3 regions of the Mesorhizobium sp. WSM4906 genome follow, and region 1 is predicted to be linked to each of the others. Evidence: riboswitches for the same ligand, from Rfam matches in the RefSeq annotation. Region 1 holds a riboswitch; each other region holds the start of a gene.

Region 1 (7,771 bases):
GCCAAGCGATTTCTGCAGCCAGAGGCCAAAGGCGATGAGCTCGTGGCGCGGGGGGAGCGTCGGGTCGTGGTAGTCGGCGCGGCGGTCGGCGGAGCGGCCGCGGTCGGGGGCGAGAGCGACGGTTACGTTGCCGAAGGTCGCGGCGCGGAAGGGGAAGCCTGGCGAGGAGGCTGCCTGTAAAGGACGGCGTTCTGTCGCGCCCCCCTCTGTCCTGCCGGACATCTCCCCCACGAGGGGGGAGATTGATCTGTCGCCACCGCTTTCGCCAATCGCCAGCGCTGCAGGAATGGCGCCATCGACGGACCTGCTAATCTCCCCCCTTGAGGGGGAGATGTCCGGCAGGACAGAGGGGGGTGCCTCGCGCAGACCTATCTGGTCTTCCGCGCTGCCCCAGGCAGCCCTGACTGCATCACGCGCGCCTCCCGGCAGTTCCGTGGACGAGCGCAAGTAGTCTTCTAGACTTAACCCGTGTCCGCCCATTTCCAGCGCATCCAGCAACGCGCGCGGCGATTGCGGAATCCCATCAACCGCATAGCCTTGTTCCTTCAGGTCATGCAGCATGGCGAGCACGCTCGAGGGCACGTCAAGCCCGACGGCATAGCCTGTACGCCCAGGTGCGCTCGGGTAGTCCGGGATCAGGATCGCCAGCTTGCGCCTGGCCCGCTCAGTCTGCCGCAGGCGAACGAAGGCCGCGACGCGCTTGGCGACCTGCGCGACCCGATCGGCCTTCGGCCGGTTGGCGAAAGCGCGGAAGGCAAGCGCCGGGTCGGTCTCGATCTCGCCCTTGAAGGAGATCGCGCCGGCCAGAATGCGGCCGTCGAGCTCCGGCAGCACGACGTGCATGGCGAGATCGGCCGGCGCCAGACCGCGCTGGGTCTTCTCCCAGACCTCGCGCCTCGTCGTGGCGACGATGACCTGGAACACAGGCACGCCGGCGCGGTCGAAGAGCGTTTCTGCGCCCGGCTCGGCGCCGGAGGCGAAGGCGGTGGCGGTGATGATGGCGGCAGGGTTCAGCGATGCGAGGGCGGTTTCGACGAAGGCCAGAGACGCCGGGTCTTTTAGGCTGGATACGAAGATCGGCACCGGGGTCAAACCTTGCGAGCGTAGCGCGTCAGCCAACGCATCGATCGGTGCCACGTCGGCGGCGAGCAGCATCGAGCGGTAGAAAAGGATGGGGATGACGGCGAAACTGTCGACGTCGAGTTCCGTCACACCCCCCTCTGTCCTGCCGGACATCTCCCCCGCAAGGGGGGAGATTGCTCTGTGGTCGACGGTTTCGCCAATCGCAGATGTTGCAGATGGCTGTTTTGATGCCCCTGAAGAAGAGGCGCCGGGGCTGGTGACGGCTGATCTCCCCCCTTGCGGGGGAGATGTCCGGCAGGACAGAGGGGGGTGCGAAGGATCGCCGACTTTTGCGAAACCCGGCTTCTCAACGACGCCGACTCCTGGCTCATAAAACCCGGCTTTCGGCACGCTCACTGCCTCGGTCACCACCGCATCCGACCCAGCCAGTCGGGCCAATCTCCGCACCAACACAGCCATATTGGTCGGGCCACCTTCGCGGAAATAGCCGAGTAAGGCGTCGAGCTCGGCGCGCGGCAGCGTCGAGCCTTCGATCAGGCGCTGATCCTTGTCATGGCTTTCGCCCGGCAGCAGCGCCAGCTTGATGTTTCGTTCGCGTGCGACCGCCGCAAGCTGGTCGCAGCCGTAGCGCCACCAGTCGTAACCGCCGAGAATGCGGACCAGGACGATCTTGGCATGGCGGGCGACGCTGTCGATCCAGAGATCGACCGACATCGGGTGGCGCAGGTCGCGAAGGGCAGCAAGCCGCATCGAGGGCAGTCTTTCAGCGTCCGCCTTCCAGGCGGCGGCGAGGCCGGCAAGGTCGCTGTCGGTGAAGGACAGCGCCACGACATCCGCAGGCGTCTGCCTGAGGTCGATCGGCTCGGCGAGATCGTCGAGCGAGGCGGATGTCGTGGTGAGGATATGCATCGCTTTTCGTGTTGGGCTTTTCGTGCTTGCCTCAGCCGGCGAGGATACGCTCGACCGCTGGGCGATTCAGCCCCTTGAGGCCGATGACGACGAGCCGCGAGCGGCGATCGTCCGCAGCCGTCCAGGCGCGGTCGTAATAGTGATTGACGCGCGGGCCGACGGCCTGCAGCAGCAGCCGCATCGGCTTGCCGCCGACCTCGACGAAGCCTTTCACGCGCAGCACGTTTTCCTGCTCGGCGGCGAGGGCGACGCGTTTTGCCAGCTCGTCCGGATGCGAGATCGACGGGATATCGATGACGAAGGAGTCGAAATCGTCATGCTCGTGGTCGAGCTCGTCGTCATGATGGGTCTTGCGGTTCTCGATGTCGTCCTCGACGGCAAGGCCGAGGCCGAGCAGGACCGACGGATCGACCTTGCCGTGCGTCGTCGGCACCACCTTCACGGCACGCGCCACATGCTCGCCGATGACGGCGTTGGCGCGCTCCGAGCCAGCCGCGTCCATCAGGTCGCTCTTCGACAGGATGATCAGGTCGGCGCAGGCGATCTGGTCCTCGAACACCTCCTCGACCGGATCGTCATGGTCGAGGGAATCGTCGGCAGCGCGCTGCGCCTGGAGCGCGTCCATGTCGGAGGCGACGCGGCCGTCTGCCAACGCCGGGCCGTCGACCACGGCAATGACGCCGTCGACGGTGACGCGGCTCTTGACCGTCGGCCACTGAAAGGCCTGAACCAGCGGCTTCGGCAGCGCCAGGCCGGAGGTTTCGATCAGGATGTGGTCGACCTTCGGCGAGCGCGACAGGATCTGGTCGAGCGCCGGCACGAAATCGTCCGCCACGGTGCAGCAGATGCAGCCGTTGGCGAGCTCGACGATGTTCTCCTCCGGGCAGGTGTCGATGCCGCAGCCTTTCAGGATCTCGCCGTCGATGCCGACGTCGCCGAACTCGTTGACGATGATCGCCAGCCGCTTGCCCTTGGCGTTTTCGAGCAGGTTGCGGATCAGCGTCGTCTTGCCGGCGCCGAGGAAGCCGGTGACGACGGTGCACGGAACACGGGAAACGGAAGCGTTCATGGTCAGTCCTTCAGGAGATCGAGAGGCGGGATGCGGGCAACCAGGCCGCGTTTGAGGGAATCGGGCCGGCCGCGCCACGGAATGAGGCCATCGGTCGATGTGGCGAAGAGCTTCGCGCCGGCGACGAGGTCGGCGCCGCTGTTCGTTTCCAGGTCGCCGAAGACATAGCTCCAGCAGCCGTCGCGCAGGAGCGCGGCGCTCAGGCGGCGCTTGCAATTGCCGAGGCATTCGACAGTGCGGATGCGGATATCCTGGCCCGACGCTGCGCTGCGCGTGTCCTCGGCCAGCAGGGCGCCGGCGCGCGGATGCGCGTCCGAACCGCTCTCGTCGCGGCAGGACGAGCAGACGATGACGGTCACGCCGGCCAACGCGTCGGACTCGGACGAAATGTCCGCACTGTTTGCCGGGAAACTGCCGTTGCGATCCAAAACCAGGCTCCTTGCCCGGAAAACCCGCCGGGCGTTCGGATACTTAAAGTCTCAGACGGCAGGTCTCCTGGCTCGCGGGTCATCGCCTTCTCGTGCCGCCTTCCCGGGGACATCCCAGTGGTTTTCGGCTGAGGCTCGTCGCTCACAGTTGCGGGGACAGCCGCGGATTTGGAATTTTTCAACTCCGCACCGCATTCCCTCTTGGCTCCTCCCTTTGCCGGGAGGAGACCGTCTGGGTCAGGATTTAGGCTTACGGCTATGCGCCTGTCAACGCGCGGCTACGACACCCGGATGTCGGCCAGCGCCGGTCCAAGGTCGCCGGCCGGCGTCACCTCGATCGCCTCCAGGCCGAGCCAGGATTGCATCTGCTTCAGCTCTTCGAGCAATTGGGCCGCCGTTTCGGGCGGAGCGTGAGCTTCAGCGTAGGCGGCGTGGACGCGCAGCACGCTGGCCGGGCGATCGGCCCGCAAGTCGACACGCGCGACGATCCGGTCGCCGAGCAGGAAGGGCAGCACGTAATAGCCGTATTGGCGCTTTTCGGCCGGCGTGTAGATCTCGATGCGGTAGCGGAAGTCGAAGAGCTTTTCCGTCCGCGTGCGCTCGAAGACGACGGGGTCGAACGGGGCGAGCAGCGCGCGCGCCTCGACCCGGCGCGGGAGGCGGGCGTCCTTGTGGAGGTAAGCGGTCTTGTCCCAGCCCTCGACCCGCACCGGCAGCAACTCGCCAGCCTCGACCAGTTCCTCGATCCTGTCTTTGGTGTCGCCGGGTGCCAGACGAAAGTAGTCGCGCAAGTCGCCATAGGTGGCGATGCCATGGGCGCGGGCGGAAATGCGCAGCAATTCGCGATGCGCGTCCTCGACCGAGGGTACAGGCAGGTCGAGCACGGCCTGCGGCAAAACGCGCGCGGGCAGGTCGTAGTAGCGCTCGAAGCCGCGCCGGTAAGCGGTGGTGATGCGTCCGGCCCAGAACAGCCATTCGAAGGCGTGCTTGGCCTCGCTCCAGCCCCACCAGCCGCCATTGCCCTTGTGGCCCTCGATGTCGGAGGCGGCGATCGGCCCGCGTTCTGCGACTTCTTTATAGATCTCGTCGATCATCGTCTTGCGCTCACGACCCCATTTGGCGAGGCCGAGATACATTTCCTCGCCGCGTTCGGCGCGCTGCATGCGCCAGCGCAGGAGCGGATAGGTCTCGACCGGCAGGAACGACGCCTCGTGCGCCCAATATTCGAAGATGGCGCGCTTGCGGGTCACGGCTGCATTGTCCAGCAGCGCAAGCGGGTAGGGGCCGAGGCGCGAATAGAGCGGCATGTAATGGGCGCGCACCACCGCGCTGACGGAATCGATCTGCAGCAGGCCGGTCCGGGAGAGCACGCGGGCGAGGTGCCGGCGGTTGGGCTCGCCGCCCGGACGAGGGTCCGTGAAACCCTGCGCGCCGAGCGCGATGCGCCTGGCCATGCGAAGAGAGATTTTTTCCTTCATCAAGGTGCCTTTGCCTCGATCCGTTTACATGTTTCCCGGCCGGTGATTCCAGCCATGCTAGCAGGCAAATGGCGGGAGATATGTCAGGAGAGAAAAGTGGAGTAAAAAGTGAAGGAAATCAAACAGGAGCGGATCGGACCAGTTTCTTCCGATATGGCGTCCAGCGCCGGATTTTGAACAAGGTTTGACTTGCGTCGCCGAAACCGCTGCGCTAACCCTCGCCGCGTTGCAGCATGGGCCCCTTTAAAACGGTTCAGCGGTTAAACTGTCACGCTTCCGCATTAGAGTCCGTTGCTGTAATCAAAGTGAACTGGCCCGCCAAAGGAAAGTCGCCGCATGAGCGCACTCCTAAGTTCGTATCTGCCCATCGTCCTCTTCATCGCAGTGGCGATGGTCGTCGGTCTCGCGCTGATCATCGCGCCGTTCCTGGTGGCCTACCGCAATCCCGACCCGGAAAAGCTTTCCGCCTATGAATGCGGGTTCAACTCCTTCGACGACGCCCGCATGAAATTCGACATCCGCTTCTACCTGGTGTCGATCCTGTTCATCATCTTCGATCTCGAGGTCGCCTTCCTGTTCCCATGGGCGGTGTCCTTCTCGAAGGTCGGCATGCTCGGCTTCTGGTCGATGATGGTGTTCCTGGCGGTGCTGACCATCGGCTTTGCCTATGAATGGAAAAAAGGAGCGCTGGAATGGGATTGAACGACAGTTCAGGCACCCTCGTCGCGCCGAAGCCCAAGGGCATCATCGATCCCAACACCGGCAGGCCGGTGGGGGAGGACGATCCCTTCTTCCTGGAAATCAACAATGAACTGGCCGACAAGGGCTTCCTCGTCACCTCGACCGAAGCGCTGATCACCTGGGCGCGCAGCGGCTCGCTGATGTTCATGACCTTCGGCCTCGCCTGCTGCGCGGTCGAGATGATCCACACCTCGATGCCGCGCTACGACAGCGAGCGCTTCGGCGTCGCGCCGCGCGCGTCTCCGCGCCAGTCCGACATCATGATCGTGGCCGGCACGCTGACCAACAAGATGGCGCCGGCGCTGCGCAAGGTCTACGACCAGATGCCGGAGCCGCGCTACGTCATCTCGATGGGCTCTTGCGCCAATGGCGGCGGTTACTACCATTATTCCTATTCGGTGGTGCGCGGCTGCGACCGCATCGTGCCGGTCGACATCTATGTCCCCGGCTGCCCGCCGAGCGCGGAAGCGCTGCTCTACGGCATTCTTCTGTTGCAGAAGAAGATCCGCCGCACCGGCACGATCGAACGGTGAACCAATGGCCTTGGCGTTGAACGAACTCTCCACCTATCTCGGCGAGAAGCTCTCCGGCCGTATCGGCGAAGCCGTGCTTGCCTATGGCGAGCTGACGGTTTCCGTCGAGCCGGGCAATCTGATCGAGGTGGCGACCTTCCTGCGCGACGATCCGCGCTGCCAGTTCATCTCGATCATCGACATCTGCGGGGCCGACTACCCGTCGCGGGCCAAGCGCTTCGACGTCGTCTACCACTTGTTGTCGCCCAAGCAGAATGGGCGCATCCGCCTCAAGGTCCAGGCCGACGAAGAGACGCTGGTGCCGTCGCTGACCTCAGTCTACCCCGGCGCCGACTGGTACGAGCGCGAGACCTACGATCTCTACGGCGTGCTGTTCTCCGGCCATCCGGACCTGCGGCGCATCCTCACCGACTACGGCTTTGACGGCCATCCGCTGCGCAAGGATTTTCCGCTGACCGGCTTCGTCGAGGTGCGTTACGACGACGAGGCGAAGCGCGTGATCTACGAGCCGGTCGAGCTCAAGCAGGAATTCCGCAATTTCGATTTTCTTTCTCCCTGGGAAGGGACGGACTACGTCCTGCCGGGGGACGAAAAAGCCAAGACGAATTGAGGCGCCAGAATGGCTGAGACCTCCGTCCGCAATTTCAACATTAACTTTGGGCCTCAACACCCTGCAGCGCACGGTGTTTTGCGGTTGGTTCTTGAGCTCGACGGCGAGGTTGTCGACCGCGTCGATCCGCATATCGGCCTGCTCCATCGCGGCACCGAGAAGCTGATCGAGGCCAAGACCTACCTGCAGGCCGTGCCCTACCTCGACCGGCTCGACTATTGCGCGCCGATGAACCAGGAGCATGCCTTCGCTTTGGCCGCCGAGCGGCTGCTCGGTATCGAGGTGCCGAAGCGCGGCCAGCTGATCCGCGTGCTCTATTCCGAAATGGGCCGCATCATGTCGCACATCCTCAATGTGACGACGCAGGCGATGGACGTCGGAGCGCTCACCCCGCCGCTATGGGGCTTCGTCGAACGCGAAAAGCTGATGGTGTTCTACGAGCGCGCCTCCGGCTCGCGCATGCATGCGGCCTATTTCCGGCCGGGCGGCGTGCACCAGGACCTGCCGCAGAAGCTGATCGAGGATATCGGCAAGTGGATCGACCCGTTCCTGAAGTCGATCGACGACCTCGACGCGCTGCTCACGCCCAACCGCATCTTCAAGCAGCGCAATGTCGATATCGGCACGGTGTCGCTGGCCGACGCCTGGGCCTGGGGTTTTTCCGGCGTGATGGTGCGCGGCTCGGGCGCTGCCTGGGACCTGCGCAAGGCGCAGCCCTATGAATGCTATTCCGAGATGGATTTCGACATCCCGGTCGGCAAGAACGGCGACTGCTTCGACCGCTATCTCGTGCGCATGGAAGAGATGCGCCAGTCGGCGAAGATCATGCGCCAATGCGTCGATCTGCTGCTCGGCAAGGAGAGCAGCGGCCCGGTGTCGAACCTCGACGGCAAGGTGGTGCCGCCGAAGCGCGCGGCGAT
Region 2 (7,771 bases), 2.3 Mb from region 1:
GGCGGACGAAGCCCGTGAAGTCGTCATCCTTGGGCGTAGCGACGCGAAGCGGAGCGAAGACCCAAGGATCCATGCCGTGACCTTAGCCGACCATTAAAAACCGTGCAGAACTGAGGTCGTTCTACACCGTAGCGGCGCTCAGACGTTACGGCATGGATTCTAGGGTCTGCGCGCGTCGCTACGCTCCTCGCTTCGCCCTAGAATGACGAAACACGGACGCTCCAGAAAGCTAATTCTGATCGCTGTCAGGCAGCTGCATATCCGTCACGACATTCTCGCCGTTGGTCACGTCGTAGGCAATGACGATGTCCATGCCGGGCTTCAATGCGTCGAGGTCGGTCTCGGCGTTGAGCTTGTAGGACTTTCCGTCGTCGAGCGTCAGGGTCAGCGTGTCCTTGTCGACTTTCTTGATCAGGCCCTCGGTCTGGCCGGCGAATGCGGCGGTGGAAATCATGAGCATGGTGCCAACGGCGCCAATCAGGGTACGCATCGTCGTCCTCTTTTGGTCATTGCGCCGGCATGAGCAACGGCGGATCCTCAACGGCGGATGGAAGAGAGCAGAAACCAACCGAATGTGTCAAAACTAAATCGGCCAGATCACAGATTGATGCATCCGATCACCGTTTGACCGCTGTGGAAAACGCCAATAGAAGGCAGCCTTGAACCGGCGAACCGGGCTCCGCCGCCGGGCAGGGCGTTTTCCATGTCGCACAACACATTCGGCCATCTGTTCCGCGTCACCACCTGGGGTGAAAGCCATGGCGCCGCGCTCGGCTGCGTTGTGGACGGCTGCCCGCCCGGCATCCGCTTCAAGCGCGAGGATATCCAGGCCGAGCTCGACCGTCGCCGCCCCGGCCAGTCGCGTTTCGTCACCCAGCGCCGCGAGCCGGACGAGGTGAAGATCCTCTCAGGCTTCATCCTCGACGAGGACGGCCAGACCATGATCACCACCGGCACGCCGGTGTCGATGCTGATCGAGAATGTCGACCAGCGCTCCAAGGATTATGGCGAGATCGCCCGCCAGTATCGGCCGGGCCATGCCGACTACACCTATGAGGTCAAATACGGCCTGCGCGACCATCGCGGCGGCGGCCGTTCCTCGGCGCGCGAGACAGCGGCGCGGGTGGCGGCCGGCGCGCTGGCGCGCAAGGTTGTGCCGGGCATGGTGGTGCGCGGCGCGCTGGTCTCGATGGGCGAAAAGTCGATCGACCGCGCCAACTGGAACTGGAATTTCGTCAGTGATGCCGAGAACCCGTTCTTCACCCCCGATCCGGCCTCGGTCTCGATCTTTGCCGCCTATCTCGACGGCATCCGCAAGGCGGGATCCTCGGTCGGCGCGGTGATCGAGATCGTCGCCGAGGGCGTGCCGGCGGGCCTCGGCGCGCCGATCTACGCCAAGCTCGATCAGGACATCGCATCGGGCCTGATGTCGATCAACGCGGTCAAGGGCGTCGAGATCGGCAACGGCTTCGAGGCCGCCCGCATCACCGGCGAGCAGAACGCCGACGAGATGCGCATCGGCAATGATGGCAAGCCGGTGTTTTTGTCCAACAATGCCGGCGGCATCCTTGGCGGCATCTCGACCGGCCAGGCGATCGTCGCCCGCTTCGCCGTCAAGCCGACCTCATCGATCCTGACCCCGCGCAAGTCCATCGACAAGGACGGCAAGGACGTCGAGGTGATGACCAAGGGCCGCCACGATCCGTGCGTCGGCATCCGCGCCGTTCCGATCGGCGAGGCCATGGTTGCCTGCGCGATCGCGGATCATTATCTGCGGCACAGAGGACAGACGGGGAAGGGAGTAGGGGAGTAGGGGAGTAAGGCAGTAGGCGAGTAAGGCAGTAGGGCCGTAGGCTACGTCGTGCCCTGACGTCAAACTTTTTGCTTTTCCCTACTCCCTTACTGCCCTATTCCCCTACTCCCCTGCGAGCGAAGCGAGCACGTATGCCTTACGACCAGAAGAAGATCGTCGAAGCGATCCGTGCCTTCGAGCGCGGCGAGATCGTCGTCGTCATGGACGATGACGGGCGCGAGAACGAGGGCGACCTGATCGTCGCCGCGGTGCACTGCACGCCGGAAAAGATGGCCTTCATCGTCCGCAACACGTCCGGCATCGTCTGCACGCCGATGCCGCGCGAGGAGGCACGGCGGTTGAACCTGGCGCCGATGGTGGCCGACAACGATTCCGCCCACACCACCGCTTTCACCGTCAGCGTCGATTTCAAGCACGGCACCACGACCGGCATTTCCGCCGATGACCGCACGCTCACTGTTCGCAACCTCGCCAACGGCAATGTCGGGCCGACCGATTTCGTACGCCCCGGCCACATCTTCCCGCTGATCGCGCGCGAAGGCGGTGTCCTGATGCGTTCCGGCCATACCGAGGCCGCGGTCGACCTCTGCAAGCTCGCTGGCCTGCCTCCGGTCGGCGTCATTTCCGAACTGGTCAACGACGACGGCACGGTCAAGCGCGGCCCCGAGGTTCAGGCTTTCGCGGAACAGCATGGCCTTAAGCAGGTTTCGGTCGCCGACCTCATCGCCTACCGCCAGCGCAAGGAAACGCTGGTCGAGCGCGTCGCCTGCTCCGACATCGACACGCCCGGCGGCAAGGCGCAGGTCTTCACCTACACGCTGCCTTGGGATTCCATGCATCACGTCGCGGTCGTCTTCGGCGACATCCGCGACGGCGAGGAAGTGCCGGTGCGCCTGCATTCGGAGGACGTCGTGACCGACGTCTTCGGCACCAGCCACCGCCTGGATCACATCATGAAGGCAATGGGCGAGCGCAAGCGCGGCGTTATCGTCTATCTGCGCGAAGGCTCGGTCGGCGTCGCCCACCAGGAGCGCAGGCGCCCGATGAGCGGCGAGCGCGAGGACCATGAGGAGGCGCGCCGGCGCGAGAGCGAGTGGCGCGAGATCGGCCTTGGCGCCCAGATTCTCAGGGATCTCGGCATCTCCTCGATCAACCTGATCGCCTCGCGCGAGCGCCACTATGTCGGCCTCGAAGGGTTTGGCATCCATATCGCCAAGACGGAGATTCTGTAGGCTGTCGAGGGATGCGCCGGAAGTTCGGAAGCGTCCGCGACGTCGTCATCCACGGGCGGAGCAAGGAGCAAAGCGACGCGCGAAGACCCGAGGATCCATTCCGTGACCTTGACGCGTTGCAACGGTGCAGAATTCTGCTTCGCTGCACTCTACGGCTAAGGTAACGGCATGGATTCCAGGGTCTCCGCGACGGAGCTTCGCTCCTGCTTCGCCCTGGAATGACGAAGTTTGAAAGGCTTCGGCTAGTTTCGAGCGATGGCGATGGGTTTTGGCGAAAACGAACGACCGGCGGTCTTCCCGATCTCGATCCCGAGACCGCGGCGCGGCTGATCAACGGCGCCAGCAGCCAGGCCTCGCAGCGCATCGCCAATTCCAGGGACCCCGAAGCGACGTCGAAGAAGGCGATAGCGGCATTCAAGCAACTGCTCGAAGGCTTGCGCAAAAAGCCCCGACCGCACGATCGGGTAACGATATCGCCGGGTTGTGCACCGTTTTGAGGCGGTCACGGTGCCGCCGCAATTGACAATCGCAGACCTGAGCGCATCCTCTCCGGCCATTCTCTTACAGCGCAGCGCGTTCCTTGAACGCGCAAAGGATGCTGTAACACTTTTGATGTTTGCGCATGATCCTTTCCGAAAATCGGTTCCGATTTTCGGGGTCATGCGCGGGGCGGGAGAGTCGGGGCCATGTGGGACTTCAGCATCGGCCGGTCGGTGTCCATCATGATGCGGACATGGCCGTTCATCGTCTTTCGCATGATCGTCTATTTCGGCATCACGGTGGCCTACATCGTGGCGACCGGCACCGGCGCCAGCGTCGGCTACGGCGTAGGCCATATCTCCACCGATCCGGACGGACCGATGTCGTTTGCCTTATGGGGCGGCGTGGTCGGCTTCGGCGTCGTCTCGATCGCCGTCTACTGGATCCGCGAATATATCCTCTACGTTCTCAAGGCCGGCCACATCGCCGTCATGGTCCATCTGATCGATGGCCACGACGTTCCCGACGGCCAGGGCCAGATCGCCTATGCGAAGGAAGTGGTGACCCAGCGTTTCGCCGAGGCCAACATTCTTTTCGTCGTCGACCAGCTGGTGAAGGGGGCCATCCGCGCCATCACCGGCCTGATCGGCGGCATCGCGGCGTTCCTGCCCATTCCCGGCTTGAGCGGCATCGTCAGCTTCATCAACACGGTCATCCGCCTGTCGCTGACCTATGTCGACGAGATCATCCTCGGCTATAACATCCGCATCAATTCGAACTCGCCGTTCGAGACCGCCAGGCAAGGCGTCGTGCTCTACGCGCAGAACGGCAAGCATATGGTCAAGAACGCCGTCTGGCTGGCGGTGATCATGTGGGGTGTGTCCTTCGTCATCTTCCTGCTGATGCTGGCCCCGGCAGCCGCCATCCTCTGGGTGATACCGGGGCAGCTTGCCGGCTGGGCCTTCGTGCTCGCCATCGTCTTCGCCTGGGCTTTCAAGGCTGCCTTCATCGAACCCTTCGCCATCGCTTCGCTGATGCAGGTCTATTTCGACACCATCGAGGGCCAGGTTCCGAATCCTGACTGGGATGGGCGGCTGGCCGAGGCCTCGTCGAAATTCAGGGAGCTTCGCGACAAGGCGCTCGGCTCCTTCGGCGGCTCGCGCTGGGATTCGCCCCGGGCTGCTTGAATGGCAGCCTCCACGACGGCAGACTGATCACGGCTTCGCTCGTCCCCCGAACCAAGGCGGGCGATCGCCGACTTGAGCTGTGCCTCGCCGGCACCGCAAAAGGTTTCGCTCATCACCAGCTCGGGCAGCGGCAGGCGCTTGCCCCAGCCATGCGCTTCGAGGTCCGGCTTCGGCGCGAATGCCGAGACGCGGCCGACGCAGAGATAGGCGATCGGCGTGACATGCTCGGGGATCGACAAGAGCCGCTTCAGCGCCTCGGTTTCGATGATGCTCACCCAACCGACGCCGACGCCTTCGGCGCGCGCCGCCAGCCAGAAATTCTGTACCGCGCAGACGGTGCTGTAGAGGTCCATCTCCGGATTGTGCCAGCGCCCGAGCGGCGAATTCTTCGAGCGCTGTCGGTCGCAGGTGATGCACAGGTTTAGCGCGCTTTCGCAGATGCCCTCGAGCTTCAGTTTGCGGTAGAGCGCCTGCCGCTCCGCCTCGATCGCCGGCAGTTCCTGCTCGCGCGCGGCCAGAAACAGGTCGCGCACCTGTCGTCGCCTTGCCGCATCGCGGATGACGATGAAGTTCCACGGCTGCATGTAGCCGACCGATGGCGCGTGATGGGCGGCTGTCAGCAGCCGCGCAAGCACGCGATCGTCGAGATCGTCCGAAACAAAATGGCTGCGCACGTCCCGTCTTGTGAACATCGCCCGGTAGACGGCGTCGCGCGCCAATTGGTCAAAGTCGTCGCCGCTCGTGGCGGCCGTTCGTGCCTGCATCGCTTGTCCCCTTGCGAAAGCAGTCTTCCGCCTGACCATGCGGACGACCATGTCTGCCGGGCCGGTCTTCTGGCTCGGGATCGACCCGCATCCGGCGCCTTCCCGTCCAGGACAGTGGCTTTTGCCGGCGCGGTCCCCCTCACAGCGTTGGGCACGCCACGGAATTCAACCGTGTTCCCGATTCTCCCGCGTCCGCGGGCACCAGGCAGCGATGGGACCTTATCGTGAAGCGGAAGCCGCGCCAATGCCGCCAGCGACACGGCACGGCGCGATTTTCCCCAATCATTCGGTGCTGGAACATAGCTATCCGGGCGACAGGTGCCTAGATTAGGGGCCATGGCTACCCGTCTCTACACCCATCCGGTATTTCTGGAACACCTCACGCCGCCCGGCCATCCCGAGCGGCCGGACCGTTTGCGCGCCATCGAACGCGTGCTGGACGACGAGGCTTTTTCGGCCCTCGACCGTGTCAAGGCGCCGGAAGGCGACGAGGCGACGATCCTCTACGCGCATCCGGAGGATTTTGTTGCCCGCATCCGCGCGGCCATTCCTGCGAGCGGTATCGTCTCGATCGACGCCGACACCAGCGCCAGTCCGAAAAGCTGGCAGGCCGCGGTGACGGCGATCGGCGCCGCCAATGCGGCGATAGACGATGTCTTCGAGGGCCGCGCCGCCAATGTCTTCGTTGCCGCGCGCCCGCCCGGCCATCACGCCGAAAAGACCACCGCGATGGGTTTTTGCCTGTTCAACACCGCGGCGATCGCCGCTCGTCATGCGCAGAAGAAGCATCAGGCCGAGCGCGTCGCCATCGTCGATTGGGACGTCCATCACGGCAACGGCACACAGGACATTTTCTGGGACGATCCGTCGGTGCTCTATTGCTCGACGCACCAGATGCCGCTTTATCCTGGCAGCGGTGCCAAAAGCGAAACCGGCGCCGGCAACATCGTCAACGCGCCGCTTGCGCCGAGCACCGGCAGCGACACGTTCCGCGACGCCTTCCTGTCGCGCGTGCTGCCGTCGATCGATGCGTTCAAGCCGGACCTGATCATCATTTCCGCCGGGTTCGATGCGCACCATCGCGATCCGCTGGCCGAGATCAACCTGACCGAGGATGATTTCGACTGGGCAACCGGCCAACTGATGGATCGCGCCGGGCGCCACAGCGGCAACCGGCTCGTCAGCCTGCTGGAGGGCGGCTACGATCTGCAAGGACTGGCATTTTCGGTCGCCGCCCATGTCGGGCGGCTGATGAAGGGATGAATTATGGCTGATGAAGCTAATGAAGACGTCAAGGCGATGAGCTTCGAACAGGCGCTCGACGCGCTGGAGAAGATCGTCGATGATCTGGAGCGCGGCGATGTCCCGCTCGACCAGTCGATCAGGATATACGAACGCGGCGAGGCGCTGAAGGCCCACTGCGACCGGCTGCTCAAGGCCGCCGAGGATAAGGTCGAGAAGATCAGGCTGTCGCGCGACGGCAAGCCGGTGGGAACGGAGCCGCTCGACGCCGAATAGAACGGAAGCGGCGGGGGAGAGAAACAGGCAAGGAGTCCAAGCATGTGCCGAAACATCAAGACCCTGTTCAATTTCGATCCGCCGGCGACCGACGACGAGGTCCATGACGCGGCCTTGCAGTTCGTGCGCAAGCTGAGTGGCTCGACCAAGCCGTCCAAGCGCAACGAGCATGCCTTCCACCACGCCGTCGAGGCGATCGCGGCCGCCGCGCGCGAGCTGCTCGACAGCCTCGAAACCACCCAGCATCCGCGCAATCGCGAGGAAGAGGCCGCCAAGGCGAAAGCCAGGTCCGCGCTCCGCTTCGCCTGAGGTCGTGACATGAGCTTCTTCCCGGGTAACGATCCTGAGGCCGGCGATGCCTTCTCCTGCGACCAGATCGAATTGATGGTCATCCCCAACGCCAAGGACATTGGCGGCTTCGAGGTTCGCCGCGCCTTGCCGACCGCGAAACGCAGGCTGGTCGGTCCGTTCATCTTCTTCGACCGCATGGGTCCGGCCATCCTGCGCGCCGGCCACGCGATCGACGTGCGTCCGCATCCGCATATCGGGCTCTCCACCGTCACTTATCTGTTCGACGGCAAGATCAGGCATCGCGATTCGCTCGGCACCGAGATGGTGATCGCGCCAGGCGACGTGAACCTGATGACCGCCGGCCGCGGCATCGTCCATTCGGAACGCACGCCGGAGGAGCTGCGCGGCGCGCCGATGTCGATCTCCGGCCTGCAGACCTGGCTTGCGCTGCCGGACGACCAGGAAGAAATCGCCCCGGTGTTCGCC
Region 3 (7,771 bases), 1.3 Mb from region 1:
CGGGCGTTTCGGCCAATCTCCGAGGCAGGCGATCAGTCAACGGGAGCATCTCAGGCCATCTGAACGCAAGACCTCAGAACGCTTCCGGATGCATGGCCCTGGCGATCTTGCCGATCGCCTCGATGTTGGCGGGTCCGGGCGTCAGTTCGGCGTAGCGCAGCGCCACGAAGTGCTCGTTCCTGACCGCGTCGGTCTCCTTCATCGCCGGATGCGCCTTGAGAAAATCGAGCAGCTTCCGATAGCCGCCGCCATCCTGGGAGTCGAGCAGGATGAGGAATTGCGGATTGCGCGAAGCGACCGTCTCCCAGTCGGTGTTGCCCCAGCTCGTTTCCATATCGGCCATGATGTTTTCGCCGCCCGCGGCGGCGATCATCGCGTTGGGGATGGCGAACTTGCCGGCGGTGAAGGGCTTGTCCTCGCCGGAGTCGTAGAGGAACACGCGCGTGCCCTTGCGGTCGCCCACCTTGGCGTTGATGTCGGCGAGCTCGGTTTTCCAGCCGGCGACCAGCTTCTCCGCCTCGGCCGCCTTGCCGAAGATCTTGCCGAGCTTCTCGACATCGCCAAAGAGCAGGTCCATCGAGGCGGCGGGCCGGTTCTTGTCGAGATGGACGCAGCTCTCGGTCAGCACCAGCGTCTTGATGCCGTGCGGGGCGAGCGTGTCGGGCGTGACCTCGCCGCCCGGCTTCATGCCGTAATACCAGCCGGCGAAGAAGAAATCGGGCTCGACGGCGACGAGGTTTTCGAGCGTCGGATATTTCGGCGCGAGCTCCGGAATAGACCCTTGCTCAGCCTTGAATTCGGGGCCGACCTTGTACCAGCCGGTGATGCCGGTGAGCCCGACGATAGACGGCTGCAGCTTCAGCGCGAAAGCCATCTCGGCCATGTTGAGGTCCTGGATGACGGCGCGCTTCGGCGGGGCGTCGAAGGTGAGCGGCTTGCCGCAACTGTCGACGGTAACCGGGAAGGCAACAGCCGCCGAGGCGAAAAGCGACAAGGCAAAGGACGGCACGAGGCGTTTCATCGGAAGATGCTCCTTGTTTGGACGGTTCAGGATGACGAGGCGGCGCGACCGGCAAGGTCGAAGACGGTGAGCTCGCGGTCTTCGGTCGGGTGCTGCAGATGCAGCACGTCGATGCCGAAGACCTCGCGGATGAGCGGCTGCGCCAGCGCCTGGCGCGGCGGCGCCAGCGCGTGCAGCCGGGCGTTGCTCATCACCGCGACACGGGTGGCGAAGGGCGCCACCAGAGCGAGATCATGCAGCACGGCGACGACGGTCATGTCGAAGCCGGCCACCAGGCCGAGCAGCTCGCCGCGGGCGCGCGGATCGAGGTGGTTGGTCGGCTCGTCGAGGAACAGGATTTTCGGCTCCTGCGCGATAGCGCGGGCGAGCTGCGCGCGCTGGCGTTCGCCGCCGGACAGCGAGCCGATGGTGCGCGCGAGCAGCGGCAAGAGCCCGGTCCGCCGCAGCGCTTCGACGACGATGTCGCGGTCGTGGTGCCGGCGCCTCAGGCCGGCGTGCGGGACGCGGCCAAGCTCGACATAGTCGATGACGGCAAGTCGCGGATCCGGCTGGTCTGTCTGGCCGACGACGGCGATGTTGAGGGCGCGCTCGGCCGTGGTGATCCTGTCCAGCCGACGTCCGGCCAAGCGGACCTCGCCGTGGCTCGGCGACAGAGCGCCGCACAGCATGCGCAGCAGCGTCGTCTTGCCGGCGCCGTTGGGGCCGACGATGGCCAGCCGCTCGCCGGCCGCCAGCGACAGGCTGACATTGTCGACCAGCGCGCGGCCGTTGGCCGTCGCGCCGAGGCCACGGGCTTCGAGGACCGGCGGCATCACGAGCCAAGCCCCGCCAGGTCGCCCGGATGGTATCTCCAGGCCGCATATCCGATGGCTTGATGGATACGATCGATGGAGCCGTCCAGCATTCCGTCACTCTCCAAAAATGGCGACGGAAGGATGCTGGGACGAGCCGGCCGACAAGGCCGGTGCCCGCGTCTCCTCCCGGCACACCCCGTCCGGTCAACTCGTGTCGATGGCAGGTCTCCTGGCTCGCGGGTCGTTGCGCCATCCGCCTTCCCAGCCTTGCCGGCCAGTGGCGTTCGGATGGAGCTCGCCGCTCACAGTTGCGGGGGCAGCCACGGCCTCGACCCGAAGCAGGTCTCACCGTGTTCCCTTTTCACCCCTTGCCTTGCGGCTCAGGGACCATGACGCCGCCATCGTAGGTTGTCCGCGTGCGAGTCGCAACGGGCTGCCGCGCATCCCCTCACTACAGCTGCCATTTTGTTCTCCCTTCGTTATGTAATAACGTTACGCACTAGAGAATGCCGCCTTCGTTTGTCAACATCGTTTCGACTTCGCTCACCGCGCAATTTCGATCAAACTGGCTGTCGGCGCGGTGGCTAGTGTCGCCCCGCCAAATGCGAGGAGCCATGAACCCGACCGAGAAAGCGCTGTGGTTTGTCGAAAGCCGTCTGCCCGATGCGATTTCGCTCGACGATGTCGCGGCAAGCAGCGGCGTGTCGCGCTTCCATGTGACGCGCGCCTTCGGCGCCGCGACCGGACGGTCGGTGATGGGCTACGTGCGGGCGCGCCGGCTCAGCGAAGCGGCGCGCAAGCTTGCGGGCGGCGCGCCCGACATCCTGTCGGTCGCGCTCGATGCCGGCTACAACTCGCATGAGGCTTTCACGCGGGCTTTCCGCGAGCAGTTCGGCACCACGCCGGAACTGGTGCGCGCGCAGGGCTCGACCCAAAATCTCGACCTCGTGGAGCCTATCCTGATGGACAGTTCATTTCTCGCCGCACTCGAACCGCCGCGCTTCGAGACCAGCCGGCCCTTCCTCATCGCCGGTCTCGGCGAGCGCTACAGCTGCGAGAGCAGCGCCGGCATCCCGATGCTGTGGCAGCGCTTCGGCCCCTATATCGGCCACATCCCCGGCGAGGTCGGCGACGTCGCCTACGGCGTCTGCGTCAATGGCGACGATGCCGGCAATTTCGACTACATCGCCGGTGTCGAGGTGAGCGATTTCTCCGACCTGCCCAAGGAGTTCTTCCGGGTGCGGGTGCCGGCGCAGAAATACGCGGTGTTCCCGCATCGCGAGCACATCTCGACCATCCGCCGCACCGTCAACACGATCTGGAACAAATGGCTGCCGGCCTCGGGACACGAGATCGCCGACGCCCCGGAATTCGAACGCTACGGGCCGGAATTCGATGCACGCAGCGGCAATGGCGGGCTGGAAATCTGGGTGCCCGTGAAGGGCTGAGTGCTGCGGCTTCCCCCTTCTCCCCTTGTGGGAGAAGGTGTCGCCGAAGGCGATGGATGAGGGGTGTTCCAGCGGAATGAGACGCCGGCGTTCCCTGGAATACCCCTCATCCGTCTCGGCGCTGCGCGCCGATCCACCTTCTCCCACAAGGGGAGAAGGGAAAGAGCTAACTAAAGCTCCAGATTCCAGGTCTGGCCGACCAAATCCTTGCCGAAGGAATGGTGGCGCTCTTCCTCGACCAGCTTGAAGCCCGCCGCCTGGTAGATGCGGCGGGCCGAACCCAGTATGTCGTTGGTCCACAACGTCAGCGTCTTGTAGCCCTTGGCGCGCGCGAAGGCGATGCACTCGTCGACCAGGCGTGCGCCGATGCCCAAGCCGCGCGCCGAGGGCTCGACATAGAGCAGCCTGAGCTTCGCCACCTTGGGCGATTTGCGGACAACGAAGACCGAGCCGACCACCTCGCCTTCGCGTTCGGCGATCCAGCTGCGCTCCCATTGCGGGACGAAATTCTTGACGAACTCGCCGAGGATCTCGGCGACCAGCGCTTCGTAGGTCTCGTCCCAGCCATATTCCTGCGCGTAGAGCAGGCCCTGGCGGTGCGTGACCCAACCGATGTCGCCGACCTGCAGCGGCCGCAAGATATAGGGCACCTTGGGTTCGGGTTTGTCGCCGAGCAGGTCCTGCACGGTCCGCATCGCCTTGACCAGGCGCTCCTGGTCGGCCGGCGCCAGACGATCGAGCAGCGCGCGCACCTGGTTGTGCGAGTCCTGGTTGAGCGGCGCGAAGGCCTCCTTGCCTGCCTTGGTCAGCGCGATCGGCGAGCGCCGCGCATCGGCCTCCGAAGCGGCGCGCTCGACCAGGCCGCGCTCCTCGAACTTCTTCAGCAGCCGGCTGACATAGCCTGGGTCGAGGCCAAGGTCGCGCACCAGGTCGCTGGCGACGAGCCCGTCGCGATGGGCCAGTTCGTAGAGCACCCGCGCCTCGGTCAGCGAAAAGCTGCTTTTCAGCCAGCCCTCGTCGAGCACGCCGATCTGCCGGGTATAGAAGCGGTTGAAGGCACGGACCGCATCGATGCGTTCCTTGCCGGGATGGTCGTGGATGGTCATGGCAGTTCCTCCTGTCGCGGACAGGATCAATCATTTAGTTGACTGAGTCAATAAATAGGCGAGCGGGACACTACACAACTTCGTCATTCCAGGGCGGAGCAAGGAGCGAAGCGACGCGCGCAGACCCTGGAATCCATGCCGTGACTTTAGAGCCCCACAACGGTGCAGACCTTGGGGCTGGAGCACCAGCGTAGGCTGTCCTTCGTTTGCATCGCATCATCCTACGGCGAACGTAACGGCATGGATCCTAGGGTCTGCGCGACGCTTCGCGTCGCTCCGCCCTAGGATGACGACGTCGCGGATGCCGGCGCCAAATTGGCCCGGGCACACTCTCACCCCATCGGCAGCGCCGGCCAGAATTCGACGATGCGCCCGCCGGAAAACACCGCAAGCGAGCCGAAATGCTGCAGCACGGCCTCGCTCTGCGTCGGCCTCAGAAAAGCATAGTCCCCCGGCTTCACGTCCGATCCGGCCGGCAACCCCATGAACTGCTGGTTGGACGACAACCCTATCAACCCGCTCGGCTTCATGACTTCAGGGAACAGCGGTTCGGCCATCCACTTGCCGCCATAGAGATAGCACCCCTTGCGCGGGAAGAGGCCGAGCGCCTGCAACGTTTTGGACAGCGCCGCCGGGCCGGGCAGCACCGGGTCGAGCGCCTTCAGGATCGGCGTCGCGATCAGGGCCGCCGGCTGGAAGCCGTCGAGGCCGGGCGTGTCGAAGTCGCTGGGCAGGACGAAGGCCGAGCCGATCGAGACTTCATTGGCGACGCCGCCGCCATGAAGCAGCGCCGTCTTCGAACCGCCGATGTTCAATGTGCGGCGCCGGTCCGGATCGAGGCCAGCCACGAAATCGGCGGCCTTGGCCGATGCCTTCTTCAATGCTCTTTCGGCGCCGCCGAACAAGCCGGGAATTTCCGGCGCATGCGCCTCATAGGCCATGATGCCTTCGCAGCGCAGGCCTTTCGGAATCGAGAGCGCCTCGATCTCGGCCGGGCTTGAGAACCCGCCGCGATGCAGGCCGACGTCGATCTCGAAGGCGAAACGCAGCTCGGTGTCTAGCGCGCTTGCCAGCGCGCCGTATTCCGAAAGCCGCTCCGGCGTGTCGATAAGCCAGCACACGCGCGACCGCCAGCCGGCGCCGCCCCTGGTGAGCGCGGCGCTGGCCGCGCCGGCCGGCATCGGCTTGCCGTAGAGCAGGTCGCCCTCCGGGAAGGCATCGAGCACGGCCTGCGTCACCGGCGGATGGAAGGTCATGAACCGGTTGGTTTCAAGCGCTCTCGCGATATAGGAAAGCAGCGGCAGGCAGGGCAGCGACTTGTCGACGAGACGCACGGCGAGGCCCGGCGCCAGCCTCTGCTTCACCAGCGCGATGTTGGCGTCCAGCCTGTCGCGATCGAGCACCAGACAGGGCCGAAAGATCTGGGCCGCCTTCAGCGCCTTCGACAGTTCGGCGAAATACTCGCTCATCGATCGATGCCGAACAGGCCGGCCATATAGGGCGACACGAAACGGTTCTGAGGGTCGATGTCGCGGCGCACCGCCATCGCATCGTCCCAACGCGGATAGAGTTTCTTGAAATCTGCCGCCTTCAGGCCGTGCATCTTCCCCCAATGCGGCCGGCCGCCATATCTGCGGAAGACCGGCTCGGCGGCGCGCATGAAGGGCAGCGGGTCGTTCGCCGCATCGTGGTGGATGGCGATCGAGCAGGTCAGCCTCTTGTAAAAGGGCGAGAGCCAGAACTCGTCCGGCGCCACCGAACGCACCTCCATCGGGAAGTAGACTTCCGGAAAATGCTTTTCCGTCAGCGCGATGATCTCGGCCAGCGCCTTCGGGCCTTCCTCGTAAGGCAGGTGATATTCCATCTCGTTGAACCTGGTGCGACGGTCGCTGACATAGACGTTGAGCCAGTCCTGCACATAGTCCTCGGACGGCACCTTTCTCACCGCGCCCTTGATCAGCGCGCGGCGCAGCGCCGGCAGCCAGCGCAGCGCGGTGCGCAGCTTGCGCAACGTCGCCAGCCCCTCCTCGTCGTCCTCGGTCGGCCGCGGCGTCGGCCGCGCGTCGCTCAGATCGCTGGCGATGAACTGCGCGTAGCCGGAGAACGGGATGTAGTAGAACTCGGCCGAACGGTGCGCGGCCATCGTCGTCTCGAAATCGCGCAGCATGTCGCCGATCGGCAGCACCCATTTGCGGCGGCGCAGCCGGTAGGTCGCGATGTTGTTCATCGTCACTTCGGTGAGCACGCCGAACGCACCCAGCGCGACGCCGGTGGCGTGGATCATGTCCCGGTCGCCCGCCCGGCTGAACTCGCGCAGCTTGCCTTGCCCGTCGACGAACTGCACCGTTTCGAGCTGCGTGTGATAGGCGCCCAGCGTCGGACCGGAGCCGTGCGTCGCCGTGCCCAGCGCGCCACCGATCGCCTGGCGGTCGATGTCGCCCATATTGGGCAGGCCCTGGCCGATGTCTTGCAGGATGTGCATCAAGGCGCCGAGACGCGTGCCCGCCCTCACCCGCGCCCGGTTGGCGCGGGGGTCGTGCGAGACGAGCCCCTCGATCTTCTCCAGCGAGACGATGGTGCCATTCGATTGCACCAGCGGCGTGAAGGAATGGCCGGCGCCGGCGACGCGCAGGGGACCTGGCGCCGAGCGCACCAGTTCGGCCAGCTCGCCGGCGTCGGCGGGTGTGGCGATCAGCTTGGGCGCCGCCGTTACAAAGCCCGACCAGTTGCTCCAGGCGTTTGCCATCGTCACCTCCCGCTCAGGCTGGAACGCGCCGCCGCGCCACCAGCACAAAGACGCCGAGCAGCGCGACGCTGGCCAGCGCGCTTGCCGCGGCGAATTCCGGCACCGGCCGAAAATTCTCGCCGTCGATCAGCAGCGACGCGGCGATCGGGCCGATGGCGAGGCCGAAGAGCTGCGCGGCCGGCACCAGGAGCACCGCCGTTCGCGTCTCGTCGGCGGTGATCGCCATGCGGATCTGATAGGGCACGATGAAGAGCAGGATGAAGCCCATCACCAGCACGACAGCCCAGAAGACGGAGAGCGCCGGTCCCGATGCGAGCAGCGCCGAGCTGATCGCAGCGACGGCGCCGATGCCGGCGATGGCGAAGCGGTAGTCGATACGCGCTTCGAGCACGGTCGCGGTCATGGCGCCCACCACCTGCGCGGCTAGGCTTGCCGAAACCATCAGGCCGACGGTGCGGCCGTCGATGCCGAACTCGCCGCCGAGCGGCTCGAGGAAGGCCCAGACGGCGCCGAAAAACATGAAGTAGCAGAAGATCGACAGCAGCGCGGCGATGGCCGGCACGGTGAGCACGTTGGAAAGATGTTCTTCCTTCGGCAGATCGGCATAGTCGTCCGGCACGATCCATGCTGCGACGAGCGACAGCAGGCAGACGATG

The links. A riboswitch is a leader RNA that binds a small molecule or an ion and turns the genes downstream of it on or off. The one in region 1 is predicted to bind cobalamin.
Region 2: linked by a shared signal. The riboswitch ahead of bluB (5,6-dimethylbenzimidazole synthase) and the one ahead of QAZ22_RS16985 (DUF1636 family protein) in region 1 are both predicted to bind cobalamin.
Region 3: linked by a shared signal. The riboswitch ahead of QAZ22_RS23535 (ABC transporter ATP-binding protein) and the one ahead of QAZ22_RS16985 (DUF1636 family protein) in region 1 are both predicted to bind cobalamin.

The regions. Positions count from the first base shown of each region.
Region 1 is NZ_CP121355.1:3,570,769-3,578,539, forward strand. Features, by position in the region: gene QAZ22_RS16975 (cobaltochelatase subunit CobN) at 1-1,992, opposite strand, end outside; gene cobW (cobalamin biosynthesis protein CobW) at 2,024-3,061, opposite strand; gene QAZ22_RS16985 (DUF1636 family protein) at 3,064-3,489, opposite strand; cobalamin riboswitch at 3,529-3,737, opposite strand; gene QAZ22_RS16990 (winged helix-turn-helix domain-containing protein) at 3,768-4,967, opposite strand; gene QAZ22_RS16995 (NADH-quinone oxidoreductase subunit A) at 5,304-5,669, shown strand; gene QAZ22_RS17000 (NADH-quinone oxidoreductase subunit B) at 5,660-6,241, shown strand; gene QAZ22_RS17005 (NADH-quinone oxidoreductase subunit C) at 6,246-6,851, shown strand; gene QAZ22_RS17010 (NADH-quinone oxidoreductase subunit D) at 6,861-7,771, shown strand, end outside.
Region 2 is NZ_CP121355.1:5,899,295-5,907,065, reverse strand. Features, by position in the region: gene QAZ22_RS28690 (DUF1344 domain-containing protein) at 230-490, opposite strand; gene aroC (chorismate synthase) at 704-1,813, shown strand; gene ribB (3,4-dihydroxy-2-butanone-4-phosphate synthase) at 1,945-3,045, shown strand; partial or broken gene QAZ22_RS28675 (hypothetical protein) at 3,339-3,542, shown strand; gene QAZ22_RS28670 (hypothetical protein) at 3,732-4,712, shown strand; partial or broken gene bluB (5,6-dimethylbenzimidazole synthase) at 4,892-5,404, opposite strand; cobalamin riboswitch at 5,518-5,697, opposite strand; gene QAZ22_RS28660 (histone deacetylase family protein) at 5,813-6,739, shown strand; gene QAZ22_RS28655 (exodeoxyribonuclease VII small subunit) at 6,743-6,994, shown strand; gene QAZ22_RS28650 (DUF2277 domain-containing protein) at 7,037-7,303, shown strand; gene QAZ22_RS28645 (pirin family protein) at 7,313-7,771, shown strand, end outside.
Region 3 is NZ_CP121355.1:4,898,376-4,906,146, forward strand. Features, by position in the region: gene QAZ22_RS23530 (ABC transporter substrate-binding protein) at 74-1,021, opposite strand; gene QAZ22_RS23535 (ABC transporter ATP-binding protein) at 1,048-1,836, opposite strand; cobalamin riboswitch at 2,017-2,222, opposite strand; gene QAZ22_RS23540 (AraC family transcriptional regulator) at 2,430-3,263, shown strand; gene QAZ22_RS23545 (helix-turn-helix domain-containing GNAT family N-acetyltransferase) at 3,434-4,369, opposite strand; gene QAZ22_RS23550 (alanine racemase) at 4,702-5,838, opposite strand; gene QAZ22_RS23555 (D-arabinono-1,4-lactone oxidase) at 5,835-7,115, opposite strand; gene QAZ22_RS23560 (MFS transporter) at 7,129-7,771, opposite strand, start outside.